DNA from 2 places in the Carnobacterium pleistocenium FTR1 genome. Region 2 is predicted to be linked to the other one. Evidence: riboswitches for the same ligand, from Rfam matches in the RefSeq annotation. Region 2 holds a riboswitch; the other holds the start of a gene.

Region 1 (16,832 bases), 560 kb from region 2:
TAGACCATGCAAACAATGAAATTGTTGTTTTAGTTCAAAATCCAGGAATACTAAAAAATAAAAAAGGTGTTAACGTACCAGGCGTATCTGTGAATTTACCAGGAATCACTGATAAAGATGCTGCCGATATTCGTTTTGGTCTAAAAAATGATATTGATTATATTGCGGCAAGTTTTGTGCGTCGCGCATCTGATGTATTAGAAATCACTCAAATTCTTGAAGAAGAAAACATGACTCATGTTCAAATCATTCCTAAAATTGAAAATCAAGAAGGCGTAGACAACATTGACGAAATCTTGAAAGTTGCAGATGGAATAATGGTTGCTCGTGGAGATTTAGGAGTTGAAATTCCTACAGAAGAAGTTCCAATCGTTCAAAAAGCACTTATCCAAAAATGTAATCAAGCTGGTAAACCAGTTATTACCGCTACACAAATGCTTGACTCAATGCAAAAAAACCCACGTCCAACACGCGCTGAAGCAAGTGATGTAGCAAATGCTATTTTCGATGGAACAGATGCTATTATGCTTTCTGGAGAAACAGCTGCTGGAGAGTACCCAATTGAAGCTGTACAAACAATGACTCGTATTGCTATACGTACTGAAGAAGCATTAGTAAACCAAGATGCATTTGCATTAAAAGCTTACAGCCAAACAGATATGACTGAAGCAATTGGTCAATCAGTAGGACACACTGCACGTAATCTAAATATCCAAACGATCGTTGCAGCTACTGAATCTGGACATACTGCACGTATGATCGCAAAATACCGTCCAAAAGCTAACATCGTTGCTGTTACTTTTACAGAACGTCAAATGCGCGGTCTTGCATTAACATGGGGAGCTTATCCAGTTGTTTCTGAAAAACCAGCTTCAACAGATGATATGTTCCACTTAGCAACTAAAATTGCTCAAGAAACTGGATTTGCAACCGCAGGAGATTTAATTATTATTACTGCTGGTGTACCAGTTGGAGAACGTGGCACAACTAACTTAATGAAAATTCAATTAATTGGAACTAAATTGGTTAGCGGACAAGGTGTTGGAACAGATGCTGTTATTGGTAAAGCAGTTGTTGCAGCAAATGCTGAAGAAGCAAATGAAAATGCTGTAGAAGGTGGAATTTTAGTTGTGAAAACAACAGATAAAGACTACTTGCCAGCAATTGAAAAATCAGCAGCTTTAGTAGTAGAACAAGGCGGCTTGACTAGTCATGCAGCGGTTATTGCAATTGCAATGAATATCCCTGTTGTCGTGAATGTTGAAAATGCTACAACAATTATTAAAGATGGTGAATTGATCACTGTTGACTCACGTCGTGGAATCATCTACCGTGGAGCAACAACAGCTATCTAATAAAAATCAAAATTTGAATAAACAAAACTCTCTTGAGGATTGATTTTGGATCTAATAGGGAGTTTTTTTTTGATTGATTGAAAGTTTTTAGTTTACATAAAAATATGGTAAACTTATATTGGACGTTTATCTACTTTTCTATTATGCTTTGCTTTTTCATATAAGATAAAGAAGATAAATCAATGAATTGAAAAATCACTTACTATTTCTAAACTTATGGAGGAAAAAAATATGAATCAATCATTAGGAACAATCATTATTGGACTTGTTACAGATGTAAATGATACAGCATTTTTTGTACAAAAAGATGGCGTAACCTATCAACTGACTAAAACTGAAGGTATGGAGTATAAATTAGGCGATACAGTAGAAGGATTTGCCTATATTTCAATGGATAAAGATTATATGTTGACACAAGAAATACCTAAAGTACAAGTAGGTCATTTCGCGTGGGGAACGGTTATAGACACAAGAAAAGATTTAGGTGTATTTGTTGATATTGGCTTGCCGGATAAAGAATTAGTTGTGTCACTTGATGAACTACCTACGATTAAACATTTGTGGCCTAAAAAGGGCGACCGTTTATTGATAACTATACGAGTAGATGATAAAGACCGTATGTGGGGAGAACTAGCTAGCGATGAAGTGTATCAATCGATGGCAAAAAAAGGAACAGAAGAATTGATCAATCAAAATATCAAAGGAACGGCTTATCGTTTGAAAGTTATTGGAACATTTATTTTAACCGAAGACGACCAAATTGGCTTTGTTCACCCTTCAGAACGCAAAGATGAGCCTCGCTTAGGAGAAGTTGTATCCGGACGTGTTATCGGAGTAAGATCAGATGGCGTGATAAATGTTTCTTTAATGCCACGAGCTTATGAAGCAATAGGTGACGATGCGGCAATGTTAATGGCAATATTAGAACGAACAAAAACGGGTAGTTTCCCATATACTGATAAAAGTTCTCCAGATGATATTGCAGATCGCTTTGGTATCAGTAAAGGACAATTTAAACGAGCAATTGGAAATTTAATGAAACAACGTTTGATCGTGCAAGAAGATGGCGAAACAAAACTTGTTGAACCTTTAGTGAATCTTGAAAAAGAAGAAGGAGAAGAAGAAGATTAAAAAATTAATTGTATAAAAGAGGGCAGTTCACAAAGTGTTCGTGCTTTCTTTTTTTACATCGCTAAAATTGATTTGAGGTGATAAAACATGAATGAAGATCTAGAAGAGTACCTTCGTTTTCTTACCATTGAACGTGGACTTTCAAAAAATACAATTGAAAGTTACAAAAGAGATATCAGACAGTACCTTGCTTTTATTTCAGAAAGTAAGATAACCGAATGGAATCAAATCGATCGGTATACTGTGTTATCCTTTTTACAAAAGCTAAAAGAACAAAAAAAAGCTGCTGGTACCATTATTCGGATGATTTCTTGTTTAAGACGGTTCCATCAATTTTTAAAACAAGAACAACTGTCTAAAGATGATCCTATGCTGCATATCGATACACCAAAAAAAGCACAAAAATTACCAAAAGTATTGTCTATTAAAGAGGTTGATCAATTAATAGAAACACCCAATACCGGTGAAACACTAGGTTTAAGAGATCGAGCAATGCTTGAAGTGCTTTATGCAACTGGATTACGCGTATCTGAATTAACAGAGTTAAAGTTAGATGATCTACACTTATCACTTGGGCTGATTCAAACAATTGGTAAAGGCGATAAAGAAAGAATCATCCCTTTAGGTGATATGGCAATTGAATGGATCGAAAAATATCGACGATATAGCCGGTCAAAATTAGAAAAAGAAAGCCACCGTTCGCCTTATCTATTCCTTAATCACCATGGCCGAAAATTGACCAGACAAGGTGTTTGGAAAAACTTAAAGATAATCGTAAAAAAAGCTGGAATAGAAAAAGAAGTGACACCCCATACTTTGCGGCATTCATTTGCTACGCACTTATTAGAAAACGGGGCTGATCTTAGAGTGGTGCAGGAGTTGTTGGGTCATTCAGACATCTCTACAACTCAAATTTACACACATATTACGAAACAAAGAATGTCGAGCGTTTACAAAACTTATCACCCTAGAGCTTGAAAATAGTCGGAATGTAGAGTTTTGCTCGCTTTATTAAGTGCTTTTTAATATAATGAGAATGTAGAAACCTATAATTAGGAGGATGAAAGCGAATGTCATACAAAAGAATACATTTAATCGTTATGGATTCAGTTGGTATTGGGGAAGCTCCTGATGCTGATAAATTTAATGATTTAGGGAGCGACACACTGGGACACATCGCTCAAGAAGTAGAGCTAACGATACCACATCTTGAACAATTAGGATTAGGAAATATCAAGCCTTTAAAAGGTGTTCGCAATGTTGTGGACAGCTTGGGTTATTATACAAAACTTGAAGAAGTATCTGTTGGTAAAGATACAATGACTGGACATTGGGAAATCATGGGTCTAAATATTCAAACGCCATTTCGTGTTTTTCCTGAAGGTTTTCCAGCTGAATTATTAAAACAAATTGAAGACTTTTCTGGCCGCAAAGTTGTGGGAAATAAACCTGCTAGCGGAACAGCTATTATTGATGAATATGGCAAACACCAATTAGAAACGGGCGATATAATCATCTATACCTCAGCAGATCCTGTACTACAAATTGCTGCACATGAAGAGGTGATACCGCTAGAAGAATTGTACCGTATTTGTCAATTTGTAAGAGATATAACGAAAGATGATCCTTATATGATCGGTAGAATTATTGCGCGTCCATATATTGGTGAACCAGGTAATTTCACAAGAACAAGTGGACGACATGACTATGCGTTAAATCCTTTTGGAAAAACTGTATTGAATTACTTAAGTGAAGAGGGCAAAGAAGTTATTGCAATCGGTAAAATCAATGATATTTATAATGGAGCAGGAATTACAGAGTCTGTTCGAACAGAGCACAATATGGATGGTGTAGATAAGCTGTTAAACGTTATGGATAAAGAGTTTGAAGGTATCAGCTTTTTAAACTTAGTTGATTTTGATGCTAAGTTTGGACATCGTCGTGATGTTTTGGGCTATGCTCAAGCAATAAATGAATTTGACACTCGTATCGAAGAAATTGTCGGGAAATTAAAAGAAGACGATTTGTTATTGATCACAGCTGACCATGGAAATGATCCAACAGCTCCTGGAACAGATCATACAAGAGAATATGTTCCTTTGCTCGCTTATTCTCCATCTATGCAAGAAAATGGTAAAATACCACAAGGGCATTTTGCAGATATCGGAGCCACTATTGCAGAAAACTTTGGTGTTCAAGATACCGGTCTTGGTAAAAGCTTCTTGAAAGAATTAAAGTAAAAGAGGATAAGTAAACGGAGGATGGTTATGACTGTAGCACTTTTAAAAAAAGTAAATGAAGCAAAAAATTATATTATAGAAAATGGTATTCAAGATATCGAATTTGGTTTGATTTTAGGATCGGGCTTGGGTGAATTAGGAGACGAAGTTGAAAATCCAATTGCTATTTCATATAGTAAAATTCCACATTTTCCAGTCTCAACGGTAGAAGGACATGCTGGACAATTAGTATATGGTACGCTTGGTGGTAAAAAAGTAATAGCGATGCAAGGTCGTTTTCATTTTTACGAAGGTTATTCCTTAGAAGAGGTAACTTTTCCAATACGTGTAATGAAAGCTCTTGGCATTCATTCTTTGATCGTTACCAATGCTGCTGGCGGAATCAATACTGATTTCACTCCTGGTGAATTAATGATGATCACGGATCAAATCAACTACACAGGAACCAATCCATTAATTGGTCCTAATGATGATGCAATGGGACCACGTTTTACGGACATGAGCCATGCTTATGATCCAGCTTATCAAGAGATTGTCCGTTCAGTAGCTAAAAATATGGCGATCGACTTGAAAGAAGGAGTATATATCGGATTTTCTGGTCCGACCTATGAAACTCCTGCTGAAATAAGAATGGTTCGTTTATTTGGTGCTGATGCGGTTGGGATGTCTACTGTCCCTGAAGTTATTGTAGCAAAACATGCGGGTATGAGAGTAATCGGTATTTCTTGTATTACCAACCTAGCAGCGGGGATGCAAGCAAATTTAAATCATAAGGAAGTTGTAGAAACAACTCAACGCGTTAAACACACTTTTAAAGCTTTAGTAAAAAATATTCTTTCCGAAATATGATCTATTAGACTCTAAAGAGAAACTGTGAAAAAGCTATGGTTTACTAACCGTACTTTTAAATAGTTTCTCTTTAGTTCATCGTCCATTTTTTCGTTATATAAATAGATTCTTTAAAATTATTGATACCTCTACATATGGTATCAACCTATATTGAGAAAAGCTTTTTTTTGTGTTAAAGTAGGTAAAGCAAAAAACAAGAGAACCTGAAATGGGGATAGTCGATTGATGGACAAAAGATTACTGACCGGAACAATGAAAATAAATCAAGACAACCATTTAGAAATTGGGGGAATAGACACAGTTTCATTGGTTGAAGAATATGGAACACCTTTATATGTCTATGATGTCTCTCAAATTAAACATAGAGCCCAAGCTTTTAAAAAAACTTTCCAAGATAGAAATGTTTCTGCTCAAGTGGCCTATGCAAGTAAAGCTTTCTCTTGTTTAGCTATCTATCAACTAATGGCTAAAGAAGAGATGTCTCTGGATGTTGTTTCCGGGGGAGAACTATACACGGCTATTCAAGCAAATTATCCGAGTGAAAAAATTCATTTCCATGGGAATAATAAATCTGATTCAGAGATTATTGCGGCATTGGATTATGGTATTGGCTGTTTTGTAGTTGATAATTTTCACGAATTAAAAAAATTAAATGACTATACACAGCAACGCAAGGAAAAGGTATCTATTTTGTTGCGGGTCACACCAGGTGTTGAGGCTCATACCCATGATTATATAACGACTGGACAGACCGATTCTAAATTTGGGTTTGATCTAAATAATGGTCAAGCTCAGCAAGCCTTACAATCCGCCCTAGAGATGCCATATATCGATACGATGGGTCTCCATTGTCACATTGGTTCACAGATCTTTGAAACAGATGGATTTAGTTTAGCTGTCGATAAATTATTGATGCAATCTAAGAAATGGCAAGAATTATTTGGTTTTCATTTACGCGTGCTAAATGTTGGTGGAGGTTTTGGTATTCGGTACACGTCAGAAGATGAACCATTGCCAATTGAGGATTATGTGAATAATTTGATTGACGAAGTTCAAACTGTTTCAGCAAAGCTTCAATTGCCGATGCCTGAAATTTGGATTGAACCAGGACGTAGTTTAGTTGGGGAAGCAGGTATTACTTTGTATCAAGTCGGTTCGCAAAAAGTCATACCAGATGTTCGAAATTATTTAGCTATTGATGGAGGGATGTCTGATAACATCAGACCGGCCCTATATGATGCGAAGTATACTGGTATTCTAGCAAACCGTGTAGAAGATAAAGTGGAAGAGACCTATTCTATTGCTGGAAAATGTTGTGAATCTGGGGATATGCTGATATGGGATCTTCCATTGCCAAAAGCTGATGATAAAGATGTCTTAGCCGTTTTTAGCACAGGGGCATATGGGTATGCAATGGCTAGCAACTACAATCGTATTCCAAGACCACCGGTAGTATTTGTTGAAAATGGGCAAGCTTTTTTAGCTATTAAGCGAGAAAGTTATGCGGACTTGATGAGATTAGAATGCTCTCTTTATTAATTTTAAATAAGGTATGCGTTAACATTAAGTTGTTGCAAACTTATAGCACTAGGAGGAGAATATGTTACTCGATTACAAAAATGATTATGAAAAAATTTCAATGGGATTGCTTTCATTCATTCCAGATTTAAAAGATGTTGCGCGTTTGAAAGATGAAATGGAATGGTATCAAAATAAAGAGAATCATAAACTTTATTTATGGAAAAGCGAAGAAACCCAAGATATTATAGCTGTAATAGGTGTAGAAAGTGCAAACGATATGATTTTGTTAAGACGTATCTCAATTAATCCTTCATTTAGAAATGAAGGAATTAGCTATAGTATTTCTGAGGCATTAGAACGTCAATTCCCGCAAAAAAAAATAATGGGAACTTTGGAAACAGCCCCTTTAGTTGCTAAATGGGAACAAGAAAAAAGTAAAAAAAACGAGCAGCAAGAGTTAAGTGCTGATGGAAATAGCGAGGATTAAATGTCATCTGATATAACGATAAAAATTGATGCATTTGAAGGACCGCTGGATTTATTGCTACAATTGATCAAACATTTAGAAATTGATATTTATGACATTCCTATTGCTGACGTAACAGCTCAATATTTAAATTATATTCGAGCAATGAAAGTGTTACAGTTAGATGTTGCCGGTGATTACCTGGTTATGGCCGCAACTTTAATGGCCATAAAAAGTAAATTGTTACTACCTAAACAGGAAATAGATGTAAGTCTAGATGATGAAGACTCTTACCAAACGGGTGAGGATCCTAGAGATGCATTAGTAGAGCAGTTGTTAGAATATCGAAAATTTAAAACAGCAGCAGCGATATTGAAAGTAAAAGAAGAAGAACGAAGTCAATATTTTTCTAAGGAACCAGCCAATCTAGAATTGTTACAAGAAAAAGTCCCTCTTGAACCTCTTCAAATCAGCACGTTTGATTTAGTGGCTGCTTTTCAAGAAATGTTTAATAAAAAAGTGAAAAAAATACCTTTACAAACAAAAATCAAAGCAGAAGAAACCTCTATTAATGAAAAAATAGAATTTATTATGGGGAAATTAAGAAGCGTAAAAAAAAATCAGGGTATTTTATTTACTAATCTTTTTGACACTCCAACAAAAAATGAAATGATAACGACTTTTATGGCTTTACTTGAATTAATTAAAGAAAAAAATGTATTTATTCAACAAAAGGTAACTTATGGAGATATTATCGTCTATCCATCAGTGATAGAAGAAATAGGTGATGAGTAAAATGGATGAATTAGCAGCAATTGAAGCTCTTCTTTTTGTAGCGGGAGATGAAGGTCTGTCTTTAGAGGAAATCTCTGTTTTGCTAGAGTGTTCGACTCAACAAGTTTACCAATTTCTGATGCGTCTCCAAAAAGAATATGAAAGTTTAACATATAGAGGGTTGATGCTTATTGAAGTTGGAAATCAGTATCAATTAGCAACCAAAAAAGAGTATGCTGATATTATAAAGAAATATGCTGTTTCACCTTTGACAACAAATCTTTCACAAGCTGCGTTAGAGACACTTGCGATTATCGCTTATAAGCAGCCTTTAACACGAATGGAAATCGATGAAATACGCGGTGTCCAAACAAGTGGAGCGCTACAAAAATTAACGCTTAGGGGTCTTGTAGAATCAAAAGGCCGCGTAGAAGGTCCAGGAAGAGCTATTCTGTATGGGACATCAGCGTATTTCATGGATTATTTTGGACTCAAAGATTTAGATGATTTACCTGAAATAACCGATTTAGAAACAGTAAATAATGAAAAAGAGTCTGATTTATTTTTTGAACGTTTTAATCAGCAATTTGAAGATGAAAAAAATAGAGTATATTGAGGAGAAAATATGGAAAGATTACAGAAAGTTTTAGCGCATGCCGGGGTAGCTTCACGACGCAAATCAGAGGAACTTATTTCTAAAGGCCACGTTAGAGTAAATGGAAAAGTTGTTAAAGAAATGGGAATTCAAATTGGAAATTCTGATGTAGTTGAAGTTGATGGAGTTCCAGTTTATAGGGAAGAACCGGTCTATTTTTTATTGAACAAACCTAGAAACATGATCACAGCCGTTTCAGATGATAAGGGACGTCCTGTGGTAACTGATTTGTTTCAAAATATTGAGCAACGTATTTACCCAGTTGGTCGCCTGGACTATGATACAACAGGAGCATTGGTATTAACAAATGATGGGGAACTTTCCCAATTATTAATGCATCCTAAGCACCAAATAGATAAAACATATGTTGTTAAAGTAAAAGGCTTAGTAGACAAAAAATCACTGAATAGACTTGAAAAAGGTATTGTTATTGAAGGTAAAAAGACAGCACCAGCAAAAGCAAAAATCCTTTCATCAGATCGTGCTAAGGATGTTACTATGGTAGAATTAACTATACATGAAGGCCGTAATAGACAAGTTAAAAATATGTTTCAAGTTATTGGACACCCAGTAGAAAAATTAAAAAGAGAGTCTTATGGTACGTTAAATTTAGATGGATTACAAACAGGTGAATGGCGTGAGTTAAAAACGTTTGAAATTTACCAGTTACGTAATTCAGCGATACAAGAAGAGACGACTGAATAAGCAATCTAAAAAAATAAAATGTGCGACCCCCAAAAAGTTGGACCTAAAAATCTAATTTCAGGGGGTTTATTTTTATAGCTGAATAAATTTTATTCGAGTAATTAATAAGTTGATTACTTTTTGTCTTATAAAAGGATCATACTAGAGACGTTTCATCTTTTAAACATGGAATCATTTGAATTAGTTGAAAAATGGAACAAATGTTGTGTATACTAACACTAGGATTGGTATCTTATAAAAAAGACCTAATGTAAATTGATGGGGTGTAAATAAATGGAAAATGAAGTAATACATTTGTTAGTAGTAGATGATGAGGACCGAATTCGCAGACTATTAAAAATGTACTTAGAAAGAGAAAATTATCTTGTATTTGAAGCAGATAATGGGGAAGATGCAATTAAATTGGCTTTAGAGAATGATTATGATTTAATTTTATTAGATTTGATGCTTCCTAAGATGAATGGGATTGAAGTGGCTGAGAAAATACGTGAAACAAAGAATACTCCAATTATGATGTTAACGGCTAAGGGAGAAGAAGTAAGCCGAATAGAAGGATTTGAAGTCGGTGCGGATGATTATATTGTGAAACCGTTTAGTCCTAGAGAAGTGGTTTTAAGGGTATCGGCTATTTTAAAAAGAACCCAAAGTACCAAGCCGAAAGAAAAGGTGAATCCCAATTTAATTGAAATGCCGCATTTTGAAATAGATGACCAATCTCACCGTGTTTTGGCAGATGGAAATCCAGTCAACCTAACGCCTAAAGAATATGATTTACTAGTATATTTAGCTCAATCTCCTGATCAAATTTTTGGAAGAGAACAGTTACTGCGCGAAGTATGGAAGTATGAATTTTTTGGTGATTTAAGAACAGTAGATACCCATGTTAAGCGACTGAGAGAAAAATTAACGAAACACTCAGAGCCTGCTGCCAAAATGATTGTAACGGTTTGGGGACTCGGATATAAATTTAATTCTTTTCCAGAAGAATCTGAAAAGTAGGCAAAAATATGTTTAAACTAAGCAGTTTAGTTACTCGTACATGGCTAGCGACAATGTTGGCTATAGGATTTTGTTTTTTCATCTCCACTCAAGTATACGGAATGATTTATAAAAAAAATATAGAAGACAATTATATAAAGGATTTTGAGAGTTCTATCAATTCTTTAATTGATATCCTAGAAGAAGATCCAAATTTTCTAATAGAAAATATTGATAAACTACAAGCTTATGATTCTCACTTATCTTTGATGGTGAAATTAGGAGATGAACCTCCGATTTACTCTTCAAATAATCATTTAGATGACCAATTAAATAACTTTAATCAAGTTAAGTTAACAAGTAAAGTTGAGACTGCTCTAGCAAGTGGTGCAAATTTTTTAATAGTAGATGAACTCAAGTTTGACAGAAAGATAAATACACCATATATTTTAAAAAGTCAAAATTTCGACTCAAATGGTCAAAATGGCCAGCTTTATATTTATGGCGATTTATCATTTTTAAGTAGCACATATAGTAGAATGACAACGTGGTCAGCCATTAATGGTATTTTTTATATCGTTGTAGGAATCCTGTTATTTTACTATTTCCAACGTAGAATGGGAAAACCATTAACACAATTGAGAGATATAGCCTATGACTATGCCAAAAATGACTTTTCTAAACAAGCACAGTCGAATTATAAAGATGAGTTAGCTCAGTTAGCCTTAGCAATGAATAAAATGGGGAAATCATTGGAAGTTACAGGAGCAGCAACTCGCCAAGAAAAAGAACTGTTAGAAAATATTGTTACCTCTATTTCTACTGGAGTGTTGTATTACAATCAAGATAAAACCTTATTAATGTCTAATCCACTGGGAGACGAATTTTTACAACATTCGTACCGAGCCAATCGATTGATGAAAGCGGTTATACCTGAAGCGTTAGAGTATCGAATCGATGCTGTTATAAGATTTCCAGAGAAAGTAAGCTTCGAGAATAATATTGAAGATTACTATTACAAGATAACTTTAATACCTTTATTTGATGAAAATCTAGAAAGTGTACGTGGTGTATTAGTATCTATTCAAAACATAACAAAAGAAAAACGACTTGATATTATGAGAAATGACTTTATAAATAATATCTCTCATGAATTGCGAACACCTTTAGTTATGATACAAGGATATAGTGAAGCTATCTTAGATGATGTGGCTGAAACTCAAGAAGAAAAAAAAGAAATGGCCAAAATAATTGGAGAAGAATCCATTAGAATGAATCGTATGGTGAATGAAATGCTCGATAGTTCTAGGATGGAAGCCGGTTTCATCAAGTTGACAAAGATGGATGTTAATTTTGAAGATTTTTTTGAAAACTTATTTACTCGGTTTGCTACTATGTCTGAGAAAAATAATATCCAATTGAATTTGAAAATTGATCCAAATTTAAATTCATATTTTATGGATGAGGATAAAATGAATCAAGTATTTGTAAACTTGATCAATAATGCTATTAGACACACTAGTTTGGTAGAAAAAGAAAGTAAAAAAGTAGAAATTTTGGTTCATTTAGATAAAATTATGGATGAAGTTTTAATTGAAGTAGTCGATAATGGAACTGGAATTTCAGAAGAAGACATTCCTTATGTGTTTGATCGCTTTTACAAAGCGGATAAATCTCGCATGGTTATAAAAGGAAATAAAGTGGGAACAGGCATTGGTTTATCAATCGTAAAAAACATTGTGGAAGCACATAGTGGATTTGTTGAAGTTAAGAGTAAAGTAAATGAACAGACGAGATTTATTATTCATTTACCCTATTTAGATTAATATACTAATTAAAAGTAAGGAATATGTTGATTTTTATTTTCTTATGTTATACAATGAACTTGTTAAAAAAAATATAAAGATTCGTCTTCAGGGGCAGGGTGAGATTCCCGACCGGTGGTATAGTCCACGAGCTAAATAGCATTATTTAGTTGAACTGGTTAAATTCCAGTACCGACAGTAAAGTCTGGATAAAGAAGATGGAGTTTATTTGAATAGGTATCATTGTTCAAGTGCTCTGTTTAGTTATCTATCTGAAGATAACATAGACGAGCATTTTTATATTGTTTTTTATTTGAATAGACTCAGAAATGCCTAGGCTGATGAATCCTTTTAGGAGGATTTTTATGCAAACTAGTAATACAAAAAAAATGGTGGGAATCGCCATGTTGGCTGCTTTTTCAACCATTTTGATTTCATTTGGCTTTCCAATAATTCCAGGAGTTACTTTTCTAAAAGTAGACTTTAGTGACATTCCTGTTTTGGTTGGTATGTTTTTATACGGTCCAGTTGGTGGAATAATGATTGCGTTTATTCGTTCATTGCTTCATTATATCCAAACGGGCGGTGATGCAGGATATCCTATTGGGGATACTGCAAGTTTTATCGCTTCAATCGCGTATACATTACCGATTTATTTGATTATGAAGTCTAAAATTCATGATACAAAAAATATTATTTTTGCAAATGTGATTGGAACTGCATCATTAACAGTCGTTCTATCAGTTGTAAATTATTTCTTATTGCTTCCTTTATATTTAAGATTATTAAACTTTAGTGTAGGACCTATTAGTGATTATCTATTAATGGGTGTTATACCTTTTAATATAATAAAAGGAGCAATAGTAAGTGCTGTATTTATTTTACTATTTGCAAAATTAAAAACTTGGTTATTTCGTAATCAAATGACAAAAGTTAGTTTTAAATAAAAAAGAAACCTAAAAATTAAAATGGACCCTATAGAACGGACACTAAAAAAAGTGCTTTCTATAGGGTCTATTTTTTGGTTCTCCGCCAAACGGTAAGGATGCTTTAAAAAGAAATTTTTTTATGATGTAACGTGTTTGCTTGTGTAGAGCCAGTACACCTGAAATGGTGTTCTAGAAGGTGTTTTAGAAGGTGTTCCAAGAAGCAGACCCAATGTCCACTTTGTCATGACTGTAGTTGCTTGAACTACGTACAAGCATGATCACTGACCATCTTGCGCTTTTTCTCGCCCCAGGTGCCCCTAGCACTTGAGGCTTCAACCACTGGTTAGTAATTTATAGTGCTTAAAGATTCCTTAAAAGCATTCATATAAACTGTCAAATAACCAAGCTAGATAGGAAATTTGTTATTAATATTCTTTTAAATTTAGAAAAGAATTCCCTAAAAACAATTATTTTTGGTATATTAGATTTAATGATAGATATATTCTATTAAAAAAATTTTATATGTAATCAGAATGTGGGTGAATGTCTTGGAACAATCTTTATATAGCCAGTATTTCTGTCTTTCATTATATTCTAAAGATCATCCTGTTAAACCTTCAACGCTATACCATATTTTAACTGGGAAAAGAACGGCCTCGATTTTATTCAAGGCTCATTCTTATCATATGATAAACTTTTTTTCGATTTTTCCTCATTTACAGCGTGGACAATATGATAAAATGATTCAACGTTTTATTGCCAAAGGGTGGATCAATTCAAAAAAAACCAATGAAGATCTTTATCTTTGTGAAAAAGGAAAGAAAGAAGTAGAAAAATATTTTTCGAAACATTTTTATCCAATAAATATAAATCAAATGACCCAAGGAAAACCAACTAAAGAGTTTTGGAAAAAAATCTTATTTTTGACTCAAGTTCTTTCGGAATTACGGTATAAAAATAACTATTATTTGCCCATTGAAAAAGAATGGAACAGGCAACTATGGGTGAAAAATTGGTTGAAAAGGAATTCATTAGAAAAACAAGAACTAGCTGTTTCTTTTGGAAAAGAATGGATTCAACTGCTAAAAGAACTGAATACGATTGATGCAGAGATAATCGTATCACAATTAACAGGTCATGAAAAATTTGGTAAAACCAGTGCTCAATTAGCAGTCAAATATGGAGTTGAACCAATTGAAATAGCCTTTTTACTACAACGTATTGTTATTCAGTTAATGAATAAAGTAAACGATAAAAAAGAAAATTATCCATTATTTTATTTTATTTATCAAGAATGTGTTAGAGATCGATTCAGCAGTCTAAGCCAAAGTACCAAATTAACGGCTCAATATTTGGAAGAAGGACTCTCGATTGAAAAAATTGCTATGAGAAGAAAACTAAAAATCAACACTATTTCAGAACACATTATTGAATTAGCCATTATTTTTCCGGATTTCAAGGTATCTAGTTTTATACCGCAGAATGAGTATAAACAACTAAATACCTTGTTTAATAGTGATGAAGAAATAACGTACAAGGAATTGTTAATCAAGATGCCTCAAATTCCTTTTTCGTGGTATCGCTTAGTTCAAGTTGAGAGGAGTCGTACTTTTGGACAATAAAGATCTCATAAAAAAGAATTTAGAGACCTATTTTGGATATACCTCTTTTAGAGACGGACAAGAAGAAGCAATTTTAGCAGCTTTAGGAGGTAACCATACATTGGTTATGTTACCAACAGGGATGGGAAAGTCCATTTGCTATCAATTGACCGGTTATTGTTTAGAAGGTTTGGTTGTGATTGTTTCTCCTTTATTATCTTTGATGCAAGACCAAGTAGAACAATTAAAATTAGCGGGTGAAAAAAGAGTTGCTGCTATCAACAGCTTAATGGATGCACATGAAAAAGAATCAGTATTAAACCATCTTTCTGAGTATAAATTTATCTTCCTCTCACCAGAAATGCTTCAACAGACTTACGTCATGACTTGTCTAAAAAAAGTTTCTATTAGTCTTTTTACAATTGATGAAGCTCACTGTATTTCTCAATGGGGATTAGATTTTAGGCCTGATTATTTAGATTTAGGACTTATTCGTAAGCAATTAAATTTCCCTTTAACAATGGCGCTAAGTGCTACAGCTACGAGTCGTGTTAGAGAAGAGATTTTAACATCTTTAAAAATTGATAATGAAAATACCAAGCAGATTATCTATTCGGTCGATCGGTCAAACATTGCTTTTTCTACCGTGATTTGTGAACATGATAAGAATCAGCAACTAATGAATCAAATTCAAAAATTAGAGAAACCAGGAATTATTTATTTTTCTAGTAAAAAAACTGCTGATGAAATTGCTAGATTGATTCGAAATAAAACGGATATTGTTGCTGAAAGCTACCATTCAGATGTAGACTCAGAGGATAAAATTAAAATCCAGCAGCAATTTGTTCATGATGAGATCGATATCATCTGTGCAACAAGTGCCTTTGGAATGGGAATAAATAAAAGTAATATTCGATTTATCATACATTACCATTTGCCAGGTAGCCCAGAGGCTTATTTACAAGAGATTGGAAGATGCGGTAGAGATGGAGAACCTAGTCTAGCACTTTTATTATACGAACCGGGAGATGGCATGATCCAATTCCGTTTACAAGAATATACCTTGCCAACGGTTGACATGTTGGAATATAGTTACAAAAAAGGAGAAGTATTAGAAGGTAGTTGCAGCCCTACACAAAAGCAATTAATAGAAAATTATTTAAAATCTAATTTATCAATTGAAACAGCCAAAAATCAAGTAAAAAGTAGAACGGTTTATAAACAGCAACAATTATCCTACATGGTAGATTATGCTGAAACATCAAGTTGCAAAAGGGCCTTTCTTTTACATTATTTTGATGAAAAAGTAGAAAACAAACCAACTCTTTGCTGCTCTAACTGTAATGTAGGAATTAATGAATTTTATAAGGAAAATGATTTGAAAGAAAAAAGACTATCCGCAAAAGAAAAAAATGCAGAAGAGACCTTAAAGGAATTATTTTTAATTAGAAATTAGTAAGACAATTCTATGTAACAATGATATAATAATAGTGATTTTGGTTTTAGGAGGAGTACTAAAAATGAGTAAAAAAAATTCGAAAAATAACCCTAAAAAGGAAAAAGCATGGAATCGTAAATTTGATGATGATGATAGTTTAGTAGATGATAAATATTCTAGAACGGCAAGAAAAAATGCGAAGAAAAGTGTGCATCCGGTTATAACTTCATTATTGATTTTTTTAGCATTAGTTATTATCTTACCGTTATTAGCGTATTTTTGGTGGTCCAATGAAGATTCTGAGACGACTCAAACGCTGAGCTCTTCTGAAGAAAGAATGATCATTACAGAAAATAGCAATAGTGAGGTAAGCAGTTCTGAAGAA
Region 2 (16,832 bases):
TAGAAAAAGAAAATCTTATTTCTTTTGGTAAAGTTGACGTATGGGGTGCAAAACATGATGTAGCTGTTGCCAGTCCTGAAGGGGACAAGTTATTTGATCGTCTGGTTCAATTTGATAACTATTTAGAAGAAATTGATTTAAAAGGTTTTGCAAATAATACTAATCCATTTACTTTTGAAGAATTTTTATTCTGGAATACCTTGTACTTTAGAAGTGAAGAAATAACAGATGAATTCAAGGAAATGATTCCGAGTCCGAATGACGTCGCTGGGGACAATTCTTTCATCTATTATTACTGGTATTGGAACGGTATGACAGGCTTTAGACAAAATTGGTCTAGTGGATTAGCAAGTGGTGGATTTCACTCAAACGCTTCGTCAGCAACATCCGGAACAGGCGGCTCAACTTCCTTTGGTGGAGGAGGAGGTGCCGGTGGTGGAGGCGGCGGAGGGGCTCGATAAGCGAGTCTCTTTATAGATCCATGTAGGTTAAATAATTTTAAATCGCAAAAGACAAAATATCATATAAAGATATTTTGTCTTTTTGTCGTTATAGATTTAGTTCATCATATCTCTAATCAAAGCCTACATAGACTCGTTCATTTTGGATGTTACAAGGGACTCCGTTGCTATCTACGTATTGATAATGGGTTAATTTGATGTGATCGGGGAAAAGCTGAAGGCCGTCTATGTCGGTAATGGATTCGGCATAATGATAGAAATTATATCGTTTCTGATTCCTTCCAGATGTAGTTGTGCTATGGAGTACTTCGTATCTAAGACTATCTTTAATGATTTTAAAAGCACTAACAATCATGCCGCTTCCAGGATAAACGCCTAGGATATATTCTACACTGTTCGCTTTATCCACACTCATTACCCAATCACCCAACGTTCTTTTTTTTAAGGCTTCAGATACAGGGTCATACATTTCTTCAGCCTTTAAATCTTTAGTAGAATCGGATCTGTCTTTAGTAGGCTTGATTTTCACAAACATGATTTTATGGGCACCTAGTTGGTTAATAGCAACAGGTTTTGGACTAAGTGCATCTTGCAACAGTTCTACTCTTCCAAAAGTTTGTAAGGCTTCTTTCTGTCCATTAGAACGATGGCCACTCATAATATTGGTCAATTTTTTCACGTTAAGTTTTTGGGCATCAATTAATTTACAAAAGTTAATAACCGCATTTTCGACGTGAAAGGCTTCGTCTTCGCTTAATCCAAAAGTCAAAATATACTTCTCAACTTCCATACCGTTTGACTGAATGGTCTTTATTTCAGTTAACTTTTGTTTTTCCACAAAATCGTTGGAGAAATTTGTTTTTAGAGAATCTTGTTCATGGGCAAATACTCTGTTTTTTGTTCCTTTGCCAATATAAAAAATGGTGTCATCAATTGGATTAACTAAAATGTAAACGTAATAGCGAAGCTGAGTAATGACTTCTTCTGTAAATCGATTCATTGTATTATTTCCTCCGTATTTAGTTTGTGGTGTTGATTAAACTACATGTTAGAGTGAACAACCCTACTTCTTTATTACTAATAAATCATTCTTTAGGAAAGACAAGTAGTTTGGAGAGCCTCTTTCCATTCGATTTTTCTTTCTTGTGTTTTGCCATTATTTGCGCCACTGGTGGATAAACATTTTATAACCGTGTAATGCTCAAAAAGAGTTGATTTTACAATTTCTTGATAGGCTTTGTCCCCGTTTGCAATGATAAGCTTGATGGGAGCTGTGGAAAATAATGAATCAAAGTTATTTAATTTTGTTTGTTTGAAATCACTATCTAAACTTCCTATTCGATTAAACTGACTATAAATATCCCATAAGCCAATGTGATTTTGTGTTAGCAGTTGCAGTCGTTTTTCATAATCGATTGGATCACTAGTGCAAAGGCACTCAGCAATAATTTTCCAAAATTGATTGCCTTTATTCGCATAATATTGCTGCAATTCTAATGATTTTACACTTGGAGCACTGCCGAAAATTAAGATTTTGGTATTTTTATCATAAATTGCTTCAAAACCAGACTTCATAAATTTTTCTCCTTACGATTAAATGATATGTATAAAAATGAATCAATACTTTTAAATTATAAAGTAAAAATCCAAAGATTCCTAGCAGTGCTACTATTAGTGGCTGTAGTATTTGGAGGTGATAAATATATTAAATTAATTACTCACTCACTCAAAGTTTCTGGAGGAATAGCGTTGCTTGTAGCTATGTAAAGAATTCATATTGAACGTTTGTAAAACCACAGGCTTACAAACGTTCCCATATCTTCACAAGTAAACACGTCCATGCAAAAAAAAAATTTTGAAGCAGCCACACCTTTTGACCTAGAGCCATTTATTTATTGATTTGAAATAGTGTATCAAAAAAAGTCGTAGAAAAATCCCGTTATTTCTGGGAAATTTCTACGACTTTTAATTTGTTGTTAATTAATTTTCAACATTTGCGCGGCTCAAGTCAAACTCTACGCCAACGGAATGGAAAATGATATCAGTAACAGCTGGATTACGCAATTGCGTTTCAGCTTCTTGGTACAAAGGAATAAACGCAAAGTCATCAGTTAAGAGGGTATGAGCTTCTTGGAGATTTGCCCAACGTTCTTCTTCGTTATTGGCATTTGTTGTTTTAGCCTCATCGATAAGTGCGTCATAAGCGGCGTTCTCATAACCACCTTCGTTATAGGCTGAATCACTGTATAAGAGATCCATAAAGTTGATTGCATCAGCGAAATCAGCTCCCCATCCAGTTAGAAGAACATCGAAGTCACGAGAGTCTGCTAGTGCAAGACGGTTCTTCTTAGGCACGTTACGTAGTTCAACGGAAATGCCGGGTAAGTTATTTTGAATTTGACCTTGAATGTATTGGCTGATTTGTTTGCTCTTCTCATCATCGTCTCCAACAAAAGAAAGTGAAATGCTGTCAACGCCTAATTCGATTTTTGCTTCGTCCCATAATTTTTGTGCACGTTCTACGTCGTAAGAAAGGAAGGTCCCCGCTTCTTCAGTGAAATCTTCATCAGTAGTTGGGCTAGTTACGAAGTCAGCAGGTAAAAATCCGCCGATTTCAGTTGAACCGTCAGCTAAGACAGTATTCACTAAATCATCCGTATTGATCACTAAGCCTAAAGCTTCTCTTAATTTCTCATTTTGCAAATCGTCATTATCCCAGTTGAATTCCAAATATGAAGTTCTTGCTTTCTTTTGGACAACAACATTTTCATTGTCAGCGTATTGTTTAACAATTTCTCCAGTTAGATGAGCGTTATCTGTTTGGCCACCTTCAAATAAATTGACAGCTGTACTTGGTTCTTTTACAACTTGGACATTAACGGCATCTAGTGAAACTTCATCTGCTGCATAGTAATCGTCATTTTTTTCTAAATCCCAAGTTAGTCCAGTTCCATCCCAATTTTCTAAGGTGAAAGGTCCATTTGCGAGCAATGCATCACTGGATGTTCCGTAATTAGCTCCTTGTTCTTCAACAAAAGTTTGATTTTGTGGGAAGAAGGCTGTGAAAGCTAATAAGAATTCAAAGTAAGGAGTAGGTTGAGTTAAGGTAAAAGTGATTTCATTAGCCCCATTAGCCGTGACGCCTAATTCGCTAACTTCTGCCTCTCCTGCCATGATTTCAGGAGCATTTTCAATTGTTTCTGCTAAGTAACTATAAGAAGCACCAGTATCAGGATCAACTAATTTTTGTGCCGCATAAACGAAATCAGCTGATGTAACAGGATCGCCATTAGACCATACGGCATCATCGCGAAGAGTATAGGTATATGTGAGTCCGTCTTCTGAAACCACTCCCTCGTCGGCTGCAATAGCAGGTACGGGATTTCCCTCTTCGTCAATTCTTAATAAGCCTTCGATCACATGTCCTAAATAGTTTGAACTATTGATATCGGTAATTAAAGCCGTATCCATTGTTGATAATTCGGTAGGGGCAGTATAGTGAACGACTTGTTCCTCAGATGTATTCTCCTCAGAATTATTGCTCGCTGAATCTGAAGAATCTCCATTTCCACCGCACGCAGTTAATAAAAAGGCGGTACTTAGTGTAGCTGCTAATTTATATGATTTCCTCACTGTAAACACTCCTTAGTCTAATTTAGTTAATCTTATTTTAATAGGATAACATGTTTATACAATAAAGTGTGTAATTTAAGCCGGAAATTAGCCGATTTTGACTAAAAAAAAGAATATAATGTGAATAAAGAGTGTATTTCATCTTCTTTTTTTTAAAAAAATCCCGTTACAGCTTATCGATTTTTTTCGGTAAGCTGTAACGGGACTCTATTTTTAATGGATTGTTTACCATCAAATTAAGTTTTTTTAGTGAATTGCTCTCTGCAGTGTGGACATTTGATGGTGATTTTGCCCTTTTTTCTCGGGACGCGTAATTTTTTATGGCAATTAGGACAAGAATAGTATTTGTATACTTTTCGATCTTGGATTTTTTTACGCTGTTTTTTCCATTTGCTCTCAACCTTACGTTTAAAAGTTAGAAATTTTTGATTCTCTTGATACCGTTTTGACCGATTACGAGAAAAGGTCCGATAATAACCTAAGATAACGGCTATCCATCCAAAGAAACCGCCAAAGGGCCAATTTAATAAATTAAATAAGACAACAATCGCAAGTCCTCCGTAAAGTAAATAGTTTGATAGCATATCCACACCATATCTACCAATCATAAATTTTTGGAATCGAATCTTGAATTTGTTCATTTGATGTTGTCGCCTCTTTCTCTGATTTTCCATACGTTGACTGGTAAATAGTGTACCACGTTAGGGGAAATCCGGCGACCTCCTTTAGTCTGATTTTAATAGCAAATCATTCTTAAGAAGAAGGATCTACAAAGCTTTACATTTTAATTGATAACGCTTACTATTATTTTGAATAAGGAATAAATATTAGTTAACAAGTAAGTGAGAAAAATCAAAAAAATTACCTAAGGGGAGAAAGAATATGAAAAAAATAGGATTTTTAATAGCTGCATTGATCCTAAGCGGCTGTGCAACTAGCGGTAGTGAAGATTCAGAACAGACTTCATCAGAAGTCGTTTCTACCAGTGAATCATCCGTTGAATTGAAAAACCAATCAACTGAAGAGAAAAGAGTTTCATTTATGGGAGTAGGAGATAACCTGATCCATACAGGGATTTTTGAAGAAGCACAGTTAGAAGATGGGACATTTGATTTTAAACCTATGTTTGAAAATGTATCAGCTAATATTGAAGCTGCCGATTTGGCCTTTATTAATCAGGAAACTTTGTTGGGCGGAGATGAATTTGGTTTTTCAGGCTATCCAGCATTTAATACACCCAGTGATATGGCAGAAAATTTAAACGAATTAGGGTTTGATTTAGTCAATGGAGCATCTAATCATTCACTTGATAAAGGCAAAAAAGGTGTAATGAACACGTTGGAAATATGGGATGAACAAGAAAATATGGTCTTTACAGGAGTATTTGATTCCCAAGAAGAGCGTGATAGCATACCGGTGATTGAACGTGATGGCGTAACTTTTTCATTTTTAGCCTATACATACGGGACAAATGGAATTGAGCCAGATGTTGCTTACCGATTAAATTATTTTGAAGAAGCGTTGATCACTCAAGATATTGAACGGGCAAAGGAAGTCAGTGATTTCGTCATCGTATCGGCTCATTGGGGCGAGGAACACATGCTTGAGCCAAATGAATTTCAAAAAGAATATGCGCAATTATTTACAGATTTAGGAGTAGATGTTGTGATCGGCACCCATCCTCATGTGATCCAACCGGTTGAGTGGATGGAAGGGGAAAATGGCAATCAAACGTTGATCGTTTACTCATTAGGGAACTTCCTTTCTGCTATGTCAACGGGAACGGAAAATAATATGTTGGGTGGAATGATTTCATTTGATTTTGTCCTAACAGAAGAAGAAAAAACTATTGAAAATGTCAAATGGGATGGGGTAGTGATGCATTACAAAGGCACTAACACAGATAGTGGGGATTCAAGAAGAGATTTCAAAATTTATCAATTAGATGAGTATACGAAAGAACTGGCCGATCAGCACACCCTGAACAGTTCCCAAGGAAATCAACTGTCTAAAGAGTCTTTACAGCAGACAACTGAGACAATCATTGATGCTGAATTTCTAAAATAGGACTAACGAAAAAATAAGTGCAGGAGGAGGAGCAAATATGAGTGTAGTAGAGGTGAAGGGATTAACTAAGCGATTTGGAAAATTTACCGCTTTAAAAAAAATCGATTTAGCTATAAATGAAGGCGAAATATATGGCTTTATTGGTCCAAATGGTGCTGGGAAATCCACAACCATACGCGTTTTACTAGGGATGTTAAAGCCTAATGAAGGACAAGTAACGATTTTTGGCAAAGACGCATGGAAAGACGCGGTGGAAATTCATAAAAGAATTGCGTATGTTCCAGGAGAAGCTGACTTATGGCCTAATCTAACCGGTGGAGAAGTCATCGATTTATTTTTAACCATGCGTGGCAATGGCGATAACAAGCGCCGAGACGAACTGATTCAACGATTTAAATTGGATCCATCAAAAAAATGCCGGACGTATTCAAAAGGAAATCGACAAAAAATCGCCTTGATTTCAGCTTTTGCTTCTGAGGCAGACCTGTATATTCTTGACGAACCAACTGCGGGATTAGATCCTCTGATGGAACGACTTTTTCAAGAGAGTATCTTAGAGGTGAAAAGACACGGAAAGACCGTTTTGTTATCAAGCCATATTCTTTCAGAAGTTGAAAAATTGTGTGATCGAGTAGCTATTATTCGCGAAGGGGAATTGATTGAAACCGGAACGTTATCCCAAATGCGTCATTTGACACGGACAAAATTAACTGTTGAAACAAGGATGGCATTGACAGGGTTATCTGCTTTAAAAGGGGTCCATGATGCGGTACAAACAACTGGTGGGTGGGTATTCCAAGTCGACAGTGAAGAAATGGAAAAGGTTATCAGTCACATTAGTTCTTTCGGTGTTTTAAAACTTGAAAGTGCTCCACCAACGTTAGAAGATTTGTTTATCCGCCATTACAAAGGAAATAGTGAAGAACAAAGCAGCGTGAATGGAGGTGCTTAATAATGGTTGTTCAGCTATTTAAAGGAGCTAGTCGAATAACAAAACTGCTTCTTCAACAAAATGGGTTTAAAATTTGGTTGTGGTTAATTGGGTTGATTGGTGTCACAATGGCGACTGTAACAGCTTATACCACGATTTATACGGGTCAAAACGAGATTGTTAATTTTGGCTTGACGATGCAAAATCCAGCCATGATCGCTATGTTAGGAAAAGCTTATGCGGTTGAATCTTTCAATCTGGGTACAGTCTTTGCAAGTGAAATGTTGCTATTTTCAACTATTGCAGTAAGCGTTATGAACATCTTAATTGTAACTTCAAGTACGAGAATGGATGAAGAAGAAGGACGGTTAGAAATGATTCGAGCGTTGCCGGTCGGAAGGCTGTCTTATCTATCAGCAACCACCATACTGATGGTTATCGTAAACAGTTTATTATTTATCATGCTATCAATAGGGTTGGGAGCCTTTGAACACGAAGCATTTAGTATCGAGTCTTCTTTGCTATATGCGGCTATTCTGACTAGTACAGGTTTGTTCTTTGCAGGAGTTGCCGCTGTTGCAGCGCAATTAGCGGCAACAACAAGAGGAACTATTGGGATTTCTTTTGCTTTTATGATACTAGCGTATATCTTAAGAGCGGTTGGGGATGTGGGCAGTGATCGTGTGTCTTTGTTTTCTCCCTTAGGATGGACTGTTCGAACAAGGGTATTTGTCGACAACGAATGGTGGCCTGTGATTGCTCTGGTATGTGGAGCTACTGTTTTGCTAGTAAGTGCATTTTATTTGAATCAAAAAAGAGACATCAATGCAGGACTGCTCCCTGATCGAGAAGGAAAAGTTTATGCTTCAACTAGTTTGAAGAGCTGGTTAGGATTACCTTGGCGATTAGAAAAAGGAACCATTATGTCATGGGCCATAGGTATCTTTTTAATGAGTGCTGCCTTTGGTTCGATTTTAGGTGATTTAGAAGCTTATTTTTCGGATTTTGAATTGGTTCAAGGAATTTTACCAAGTAGTTCAACTGTGTCTATGACGGAACAGTTTATTACGTTATTGGTAGGTATCATGTCTGTTTTTTCAGCTATTCCGACTGTTTCGATTTTATTGAAATTGAAAAAAGAAGAAAGGCTGGGTCGAACAGATAACTTCTATAGCCGATCTGTTTCTCGGAATAAAGCTATGGGAAGTTATTATCTTTTAGCCTTTTTAACAGGGGTATTGATGCAGCTACTAATTGGATTAGGATTATATGCTTTGGCTAGTCAAGTGATTGAACAAAGTATGGGATTAGGAACTATTTTAACGGCTACACTTAGCTATATTCCGGCTATTTGGGTGGTACTGGGTTTAACTACATTACTAGTAGGAATCTTTCCTAAAGTGACCGGATTGATTTGGATCTATGTAACTTTTGCAATTCTGGTTATTTATTTGGGTAACTTACTCGAATTTCCAGAATGGGTCAATCGTTTATCCGCTTTTCACCATGTCCCTCAATTGCCAAACGAAGAAATTACTTGGCTTCAATTGGGCATCTTAAGCATAGTAGGAATCGTTCTTTCCGGTGTTGGGTTCATAGGCTACAATAAAAGAGATATTTAAGAGTTAGAATCATTCACTGATTATTTAATACTTCACCAGATGAAGTACGATAAATACTATATGAAAAAAAGGGGTTATAATTTTTAGTGTTGATAATTAAATTGCTTATCTAAAATTTTCCGAGGAACAGAATTGAGTTAAGCAGTGCAGACGATTCACAGTTTCATAAGTAAACACGTCTATTCTATAAAAAATCATTTTGAAATATCCGGGCTATTAATTTAGAGCAATTAAAACCCGTAGAGTTGCATTTTCCATGCAACTCTACGGGTTTTAGTTATGAGCTATAATTACACTTGAAAATTGCTTAAACTTAACTAGATTATTTAGTAAACTTGCTCAACACTTGAATTGACTGCATCTATTGAACCGTATTTTTTCTTAGATTGTTTCTGATTCTTTCAATCTGTAGCCACCATGGAAAACAGGTCCAACAAATTCATTGAAACGAAAGCCATACTCAATGGCTGCTGTCACGAAGTCTTTAGCTTTGAAGATAGCTTCTTTTTCAGATAGTCCAGTTGCTAGTCCTGCTGTGATCGCGGCAGCAAAAGTACATCCAGCTCCATGGTTGTAAGCAGGGTGGGATTTTTCTTGTTCGAGGATGTAATGTTTTTCGCCATCATAATAGACATCGATTGCTTTATCGCCTTTAAAGCTTTTTCCACCTTTAACTACTACATGTTTTGTACCAAGATCATAAATTTTTTCAGCGGCTTTCTTCATATCTTCAAGAGTTGTTAATTTCCCTAGTCCTGAAAAAATTCCAGCTTCAAGAAGATTTGGCGTTGCTACATCCGCAAGAGGCAAGAGATATTTTTGAATAGCCTCAGCTGTTTCGGGATTTAATAGTTCATCTTCACCTTTGCAAGCTAATACAGGATCAATAACAACTTTAGGAAATTGATAATCAGAAATTGTATTGGCAGCAAGTTCAACAATTTCCACCGAGCCAAGCATGCCTGTTTTCATAGCAGCAATTTTAGTATCTCCTGCAAGAATCGTTTTCAATTGTTCTTCTACAACGGAAATCGGTAGAGTAGTGACATTATGTTTCCAACTATTATCCGGATCCATCGTAGCAATAGTAGTCAATGCTACCATGCCATAAGTACTATATTCTGAGAAAGTCTTTAGGTCCGCTGCTAATCCAGCACCGCCACTTGCATCGTTACCAGCAATTGTAAGAACTTTTTTTATATTCGTCATCATTTTCAACTCCATAAGTTTATTTTGTCTTTCTTTAACCTGATTAATTCATTGTCAGTCCACTATCTACGACAATATTCTGACCCGTTACACCTCTGGAAGCTTCGGTTCCCATAAATACGACGACTTCAGCCAGATCAGCCGGTTCCGTCACCCGTTTTAAGGCAGAACTAGCTGCAATTAAGTCGAATACTTCCGGAGTGGTTACTGCACTTGCGTCGGTTTTCTGCAATAATCCACCGGATACCATATTGACTGTAATCCCATATGCACCTAATTCTTTAGCCATATTTCTGGTAAAGCCAATTAAAGCTGCTTTTGCAGTTGTGTATTGGTGATAAGCTACGACCGGATTTTGAAATAAGTTGGTTCCGATATTAATGATTCTACCATACTGAAGTTTTTTCATTTCAGGCAGAACCGCTTGAATCACATTTAAGGCAGATTGAATTGTTCCTTCAAACTGTTCTTGATAATTTTCCCAGGTTAGCTCTTCGATTTTTCCTTGTGTTACGGGATTAAATTCAAAATTAATCAAGGCATTGTTAACGACTACCTCAATAGGACCGAACTGTTTGACAGCTTTTTGGATCATCGCTTCTACTTGTTGCTTATCTCGTACATCTGCTTTGATGGCAATGGCTTGCTCACTTCCTATTTCTGCAACAACTTGCAATGCCTTTTCTTCGCTTTTAAAGTAGTTCACGACAACGCGATATCCTTTTGCACCAAATTGTTTAGCTATAACAGCACCTAGACCTCTGCTTGCACCTGTCACTAAAACTATTTTTTGCTCACTCATTTTATGATTCCTCCTTATCATTTTCTGTTTAAAGCGTTAACCGTCAGCTTAACGTCCTTACTTTGGGCGATTTTTGAAATGACGCAGATTCCCGCCACGCCTGTTCCTCTGACTAAAGGTGCAGTCTTTTCTGAAATACCACCAATGGCTACAATTGGTAAATGTGACGGTTGAGAAGCTATTTTCTCTAAAAGTTCTAGTCCAACCGTTGCTTGAGCATCTGATTTTGATAGTGTTTCATAAACTGGTCCAACGCCAATATAGTCTAAGCCTTCAACTAATTCAGCTTCTTTGAACTGTTCAAAAGTGTTAACGGATAATCCAATAAATAAATTTCCTTTAACTAATTGAATGGTTTCATGAATGTTCCGGTCACTTTGCCCGACATGCACACCATCAGCGCCAATTTCTAATGCCATTTCCACATCATCGTTCATCACAAACGGAACTCCAGCAGCTTGACATAACGTTAAACAAGTTTTAGCCATCTCTTTTATTTCTTTTCTATTTTCTAAACTATTCAGACCTTTTTCTCTAAATTGAAAGCAGGTGATGCCAGCTATTAATGCATCTTGTAAGGTTTCAGGTAATGACCGGCCAACCATATCTTGCGTTCCGGCAATGAAATACAAGTTAAGTGCCGTTATGTCTAAACTCATTTATTTTCCTCCCCATATGCCCAATGGTTAGTTGGTCCTTGACCATGTCCAACTTCAATGGGGTGAGAAATGGCAGCTTGAATGAAGTCTTTCGCGATCTCAACGGCTTTCTCAACTGACTGTCCCTTTGCTAATTCTGCTGTAATACAAGCTGAAAAGGTGCAGCCTGTTCCATGCGTATCTTCTGTTGCGATTCGTGGAGATTCATACCACCGTTCCTTGCCATCTGCCATTAGTAAATAATCTCTGGCCCATTTATCATTTTCAATATGACCCCCTTTAATGATCACATTTTTGCTTCCCAACTTCTGAAGAACTTTTGCTGCTTTTTTCATATCCTCTTTTGTTTGAATCGCCATTCCGCTCAGTTCCTCTGCTTCAGGAATATTAGGTGTTAAAACTGTTGCGAGTGGAACCATTCGGAATTTCATAGTTTCTAATGCTTGATTTTCCATTAAATGGGCGCCACCTTTAGCTATCATTACTGGGTCGATGACCAATTGAATTTCTGGATACTTTTCTAGCTCGTCAGCAACTAATTCCATGTATGTTTCGTTAACAAGCATGCCAGTTTTTATTCCATGGATAGAAAAGTCTGAAAAAATAGAATCTAATTGCTTTTGAACACCTTCCAAGGGCACTTTATAAATACCTTGTACTCCTAACGTGTTTTGTGCGGTAACAGCAGTGATAACAGAAGTTCCAAAAACGCCTCGTTCTTGAAACGTTTTGATATCAGCTTGAATGCCTGCGCCTCCGCCACTATCGCTACCAGCTATGGTTAGCACTTGTAATTTACTCATTTCATTCGGCCTCCTTATCATGGTATTGCTTCAAATTTGCCCGTTCAGCCACTTGGTCAGATGTAATACGATAAAGGGTGTCTATAAAAGCTGCGCGAAAGTTCCCAGGACTTGCCAATTCAAGACTTTCTACCGCCAATTCACCCGCAACAGCATAAACGGTACAGGCCTCAACTGTACTTTCAAAGATTGTTGTTGTGCTAGTTCTAGCTGCTGCAAAAGCGCCACAAATACCGCTCAACATACAACCAGTACCGGTTATCTTAGTCATTAAAGAGTGCCCATTGAATATTCCAACTGTTTGCACACCATCAGTGACTACGTCTTCTGCGCCACTAATGGCTACGACTGTCTGGTATCGGGTGGCTACTAGTTCAGCAATGTCTTTAACCGAGGTGTCTCCTACACCAGCATCGACGCCTTTATTAGTCCAAGGAATATTAGCTAAACTAGCCAATTCTCCGGCATTTCCTCGGATAAGTTGGACTTTAACTTCCGTCAATAATCGTTTGACTGCTGCTTTGCGGAAAGTGGTAGCCCCAACTCCGACTGGATCAAGAATAACGGGTACCCCAATTTTATTGGCTGCTTTTCCTACTAACAACATAGACTCTAATACTGCTGTAGTAATTGTTCCGATATTTAACACGACCGATTTTGACATTCCAGCAACTTCTTCCATTTCTTCAGGTGCGTAAGCCATCATTGGCGAAGCGCCAATGGCTAGTTGACTATTGGCTACGTCATTTGCCACCACCTGGTTTGTAATGTTGTGAATTAAGGGATTCGTTTTTCTAATTTGTTCTATTAATTCAAATTTTCCCAACTTTTTCTTCCTCCTCTAAATGAACTATTTTTCTTTTAATTAACTGCTTCAAAAGTAAATACCCAATGAGGGTTCCTACCAATGAACTGATAAAGAAGCCAGGAAGAAAGGCAAATAACGACGCTTCTTGAGAAAGGAAAAGTCGAGCGATAGGATAACTGAGGAGTGAGCCAATGATTCCAGTACCTAACAATTCACCAAAAACCAATGACCAAATTTTTCTACGGTACAAAAAGAATATTCCGGATAATAAAGCCCCAATCATACTACCTGGAAATGCTAAGATAGATCCCGTTCCGGTAAGATTGCGCAACAACGATACACCAAAGGCTTGCAGTACACTATACCCCGGACCTAATAAGGCACTGGTTAATAAGTTCATCATATGTTGTAAGGGAGAAATGCGTACAAAACCTACAGGGATAACAATTAAGCTACTGCCAACATAACCAATTGCTATGATTAAAGCTGTTTGAGCCATTTTTTTATTGTTCAATTCTTAGTTCTCCTTTCATGTACTAGTGTATAACTAAAAAACACCACTTTTATATCCATGAAGGACAAAAAGTGGTGTTCCATTATCTGTAACTTAAATACAATTTCCATAAGTAAAGTTGCTGTATTAGTCGTTATCTATTCCACTTTTCCTACGCTGGTCTTAGCCAAATCAGGTCCTAAGGGTCAGGTTTTTACCTCTCTCAGCCATAGCATTTCAGCAACAAGCTCCCCTAGTGGTTTTAGTTATCTATTTAATTAAATAAACAGTACCACATATTTGGTTAAATATATAGTTATTTGACATCGATTGAAAATTTAATCGTAATTTTTGAAAACGGTGCAGAAGTAAAGGAAAAAATAACTGTTGACTTCCATTGTGTTTAAAGATAGTCTTACATTATAAAAGTAAATAGTCTTCAGGGCAGGGTGCAAGTCCCTACCGGTGGTATAGCCCACGAGCCGCAAGGCAGATTCGGTCAGATTCCGAAGCCGACAGTATAGTCTGGATAAAGCGAAGACAAGTGATTGCAGAAAAACGAGGATAACTTTAGTCTTATTTGAGATATAAAGGAATCTTAAGTTTATTAAGCATCTATTAAATAGCCTTATTTAACGATAAGTCAAAGCCCTGGATGGAAATTCTAGGGCTTTTTTGTGTAATAATATAAAAATTAAATAGTCTTCAGGGCAGGGTGCGAGTCCCTACCGGTGGTAAAAGCCCACGAGCCGTAAGGCAGATTCGGTCAGATTCCGAAGCCGACAGTTATAGTCTGGATAAAGCGAAGACACAGTTTAAAGAGTTCAAAAGTAGCCGAGTACAGTGTACACGGATTTATTTGTTGAGCCTTACAAACAAAAATGACGAAAGCCCTGAGCATAAACTCTTTGGGCTTTCTTTTTATTTTGGATGGAGTGAGAGTAGTGGATGAACAATATATGAGAATGGCGCTAGACTTAGCCAAAAAAGGGAAGGGCTGGACAGCTCCCAATCCCTTAGTTGGAGCTATCATTGTAAAAGCTGGGAAAATTATTGGACAAGGCTATCACGAGAAATATGGGCAAGCACATGCGGAGGTAAATGCTATTGCGTCAGCAGAAGAAGATGTGGCCGGCGCAACGATGTATGTTACGCTAGAACCTTGTTCGCATTTTGGGAAAACACCTCCCTGTTCAGATTTATTAATAGATAAAAAAATTAAACGAGTAGTTGTAGGAGCGCTCGATCCAAATCCATTAGTTGCTGGTAAAGGAATTGAAAGGCTTCGTGCTAATGGAATTGAAGTAGTTACAGGTATTCTGGAAAAAGAGAGTCAACAGTTGAACGAAGTTTTTATGAAATACATTGTCACTAAAGAACCTTTTGTGGTTATGAAGAATGCCATGTCCTTAGATGGGAAAATAGCCACAGTAACAGGCGAATCTCAATGGATCTCGGGTGAACCCGCTAGAAGACAAGTACATGTTTTGCGACATGAGTTGTCTGGAATCATGGTAGGAATCGAAACAGTACTAAAAGATGATCCACAATTAACCTCTAGAATGCCCAATAGCAACAATCCAATTAGAATCGTTGTGGATAGTCAGCTGAGGATCCCAATCGCTTCAACCATATTGACTCATCAAGAGGAAGCTCAAACAATTATTGCTACAACTAGCAAAGCCGACAAAGAAAAAGTAGCAACATTAAAGCAAATGGGTATTGAAATTATTGTGACTAAAGAAAAAGCTGGAAGAGTAAATTTGCAAGAATTAATGAAAACATTAGGTGCTAGGGGTATCGATAGTATTTTGTTGGAAGGCGGAGCTACTTTAAACTTTTCGGCTTTGGAAGAAAACATCGTAGACAAAGTACAGACTTATATTGCCCCAAAAATCATCGGAGGAAAAGATGCTAAAACAGCAGTTGAAGGAGCAGGTATTCTATCACTAAAAGAGGCGTTTCCAATTCATCGGATGACGGCTGTGATGGTCGGAGAAGACTTGTTTTTGGAAGGCTACATTGATAAGAAAAAATAGGTTCATTGGAGGTAAGATATGTTTACTGGAATTATTGAAGAAATGGGAACCATCAAATCAATCAAACAAGCTGAAAAATCCTCGGTTCTTAGAATTAAAGGTCAAAAAGTGTTGCAAGGAACGCTTATCGGAGACAGCATCTCGACAAACGGTATTTGCTTGACTGTAACAAAAATAGAAAAAGATTTTTTTGAAGCAGATGTCATGTCCGAATCTTTAAAAAGAACAAACATAGGGGAATTAGCTCCCGGAAGTCACGTTAATTTGGAACGAGCACTAAGTTTGGCAACGCGTCTTGGCGGACATATTGTTAGTGGGCATATCGATGGGACGGGGCAGATAAAAGAATTTAGGCGTGATGACAATGCCGTTTGGATCACAGTCGAAACAAGTCCTGAATTGTTACGGTATATTATTGAAAAAGGCTCTATAGCTATTGATGGGGTGAGTTTGACGGTCGTAACAGTGGATGAGCAGTCTTTCCAAGTCTCTATCATCCCGCACACTGGAGAAGAAACCGGGCTGCTACAAAAGCAAACCGGAGACACTGTCAATCTTGAATGCGATATGATTGGGAAATATGTCGAAAAATTATTAGGAATAAATTCAAAAAATGCTGTTCAAGAGAGTCAAGTAACGGAAGGCTTTTTAAAAGAAAATGGGTTCTTTTAGACCAGAATGGAGAAAAATATGTTCAATACAATTGAAGAATTGCTAGCTGATTTAAGAGCTGGAAAAAATATTCTATTGGTAGATGATGAAGATAGAGAAAACGAAGGAGATATTATCTGTGCTGCTGAATTTGCTACGACCGCTAATGTGAATTTTATGGCTAGTTACGCTAAAGGTCTTATCTGCATGCCGGTGGCTAAAACGTATACAAAAAAGTTGAAATTACCACAGATGAGCTTGGATAGCACAGATAATCATGGAACTGCTTTTACTATTTCAGTAGATCATATCGAGACTACGACTGGAATTTCAGCTGTGGAACGATCATTAACAACTATGAAATTGGTTTCTGATGATGCTAAACCAGAAGATTTCAGAAGACCTGGGCATATTTTTCCGTTAGAAGCAGTGGATGGAGGCGTATTGGTCCGAAATGGACATACAGAAGCAACGGTCGATTTGATGCGTTTAGCAGGTCTAAAGCCCGCTGGATTATGCTGCGAAATTATGAGTGAAGACGGAACAATGGCTAGGAGAAATGAGTTGTTAGATTTAGCCAAAAAGCATCAATTGAAAATCGGTACGATCGCTGATTTAATTGAGTATCGTAAAGCCAAAGAACAAATTGTTTCT

The links. Region 2 has a riboswitch for FMN ahead of ribD (bifunctional diaminohydroxyphosphoribosylaminopyrimidine deaminase/5-amino-6-(5-phosphoribosylamino)uracil reductase RibD). Riboswitches for the same ligand answer to the same signal wherever they lie in the genome.
Region 1: it holds a riboswitch for FMN, as region 2 does, so the genes downstream of both, BP17_RS07875 (ECF transporter S component) here and ribD (bifunctional diaminohydroxyphosphoribosylaminopyrimidine deaminase/5-amino-6-(5-phosphoribosylamino)uracil reductase RibD) in region 2, are expected to answer to the same signal.

The regions. Positions count from the first base shown of each region.
Region 1 is NZ_JQLQ01000002.1:1,592,616-1,609,447, reverse strand. It holds gene pyk (pyruvate kinase) at 1-1,355, shown strand, start outside; gene BP17_RS07930 (CvfB family protein) at 1,587-2,486, shown strand; gene xerD (site-specific tyrosine recombinase XerD) at 2,574-3,464, shown strand; gene deoB (phosphopentomutase) at 3,557-4,726, shown strand; gene BP17_RS07915 (purine-nucleoside phosphorylase) at 4,754-5,575, shown strand; gene lysA (diaminopimelate decarboxylase) at 5,801-7,114, shown strand; gene BP17_RS07905 (RibT protein) at 7,176-7,583, shown strand; gene BP17_RS07900 (segregation and condensation protein A) at 7,584-8,357, shown strand; gene scpB (SMC-Scp complex subunit ScpB) at 8,359-8,952, shown strand; gene BP17_RS07890 (pseudouridine synthase) at 8,962-9,696, shown strand; gene BP17_RS07885 (response regulator transcription factor) at 9,970-10,695, shown strand; gene BP17_RS07880 (sensor histidine kinase) at 10,704-12,500, shown strand; FMN riboswitch at 12,580-12,703, shown strand; gene BP17_RS07875 (ECF transporter S component) at 12,845-13,426, shown strand; gene BP17_RS07870 (helix-turn-helix domain-containing protein) at 13,957-15,030, shown strand; gene BP17_RS07865 (RecQ family ATP-dependent DNA helicase) at 15,020-16,465, shown strand; gene BP17_RS07860 (LysM peptidoglycan-binding domain-containing protein) at 16,530-16,832, shown strand, end outside.
Region 2 is NZ_JQLQ01000002.1:2,150,184-2,167,015, reverse strand. It holds gene BP17_RS10640 (DUF2207 domain-containing protein) at 1-461, shown strand, start outside; gene BP17_RS13150 (GIY-YIG nuclease family protein) at 574-1,461, opposite strand; gene BP17_RS10630 (DNA-deoxyinosine glycosylase) at 1,554-2,036, opposite strand; gene BP17_RS10625 (peptide ABC transporter substrate-binding protein) at 2,442-4,094, opposite strand; gene BP17_RS10620 (zinc ribbon domain-containing protein) at 4,331-4,735, opposite strand; gene BP17_RS10615 (CapA family protein) at 4,977-6,161, shown strand; gene BP17_RS10610 (ABC transporter ATP-binding protein) at 6,199-7,113, shown strand; gene BP17_RS10605 (ABC transporter permease) at 7,116-8,714, shown strand; gene thiD (bifunctional hydroxymethylpyrimidine kinase/phosphomethylpyrimidine kinase) at 9,096-9,923, opposite strand; gene BP17_RS10595 (3-oxoacyl-ACP reductase) at 9,967-10,725, opposite strand; gene thiE (thiamine phosphate synthase) at 10,743-11,384, opposite strand; gene thiD (bifunctional hydroxymethylpyrimidine kinase/phosphomethylpyrimidine kinase) at 11,381-12,187, opposite strand; gene thiM (hydroxyethylthiazole kinase) at 12,189-13,013, opposite strand; gene thiW (energy coupling factor transporter S component ThiW) at 13,000-13,509, opposite strand; TPP riboswitch at 13,640-13,753, opposite strand; FMN riboswitch at 13,920-14,034, shown strand; FMN riboswitch at 14,186-14,302, shown strand; gene ribD (bifunctional diaminohydroxyphosphoribosylaminopyrimidine deaminase/5-amino-6-(5-phosphoribosylamino)uracil reductase RibD) at 14,448-15,527, shown strand; gene BP17_RS10565 (riboflavin synthase) at 15,546-16,199, shown strand; gene BP17_RS10560 (bifunctional 3,4-dihydroxy-2-butanone-4-phosphate synthase/GTP cyclohydrolase II) at 16,218-16,832, shown strand, end outside.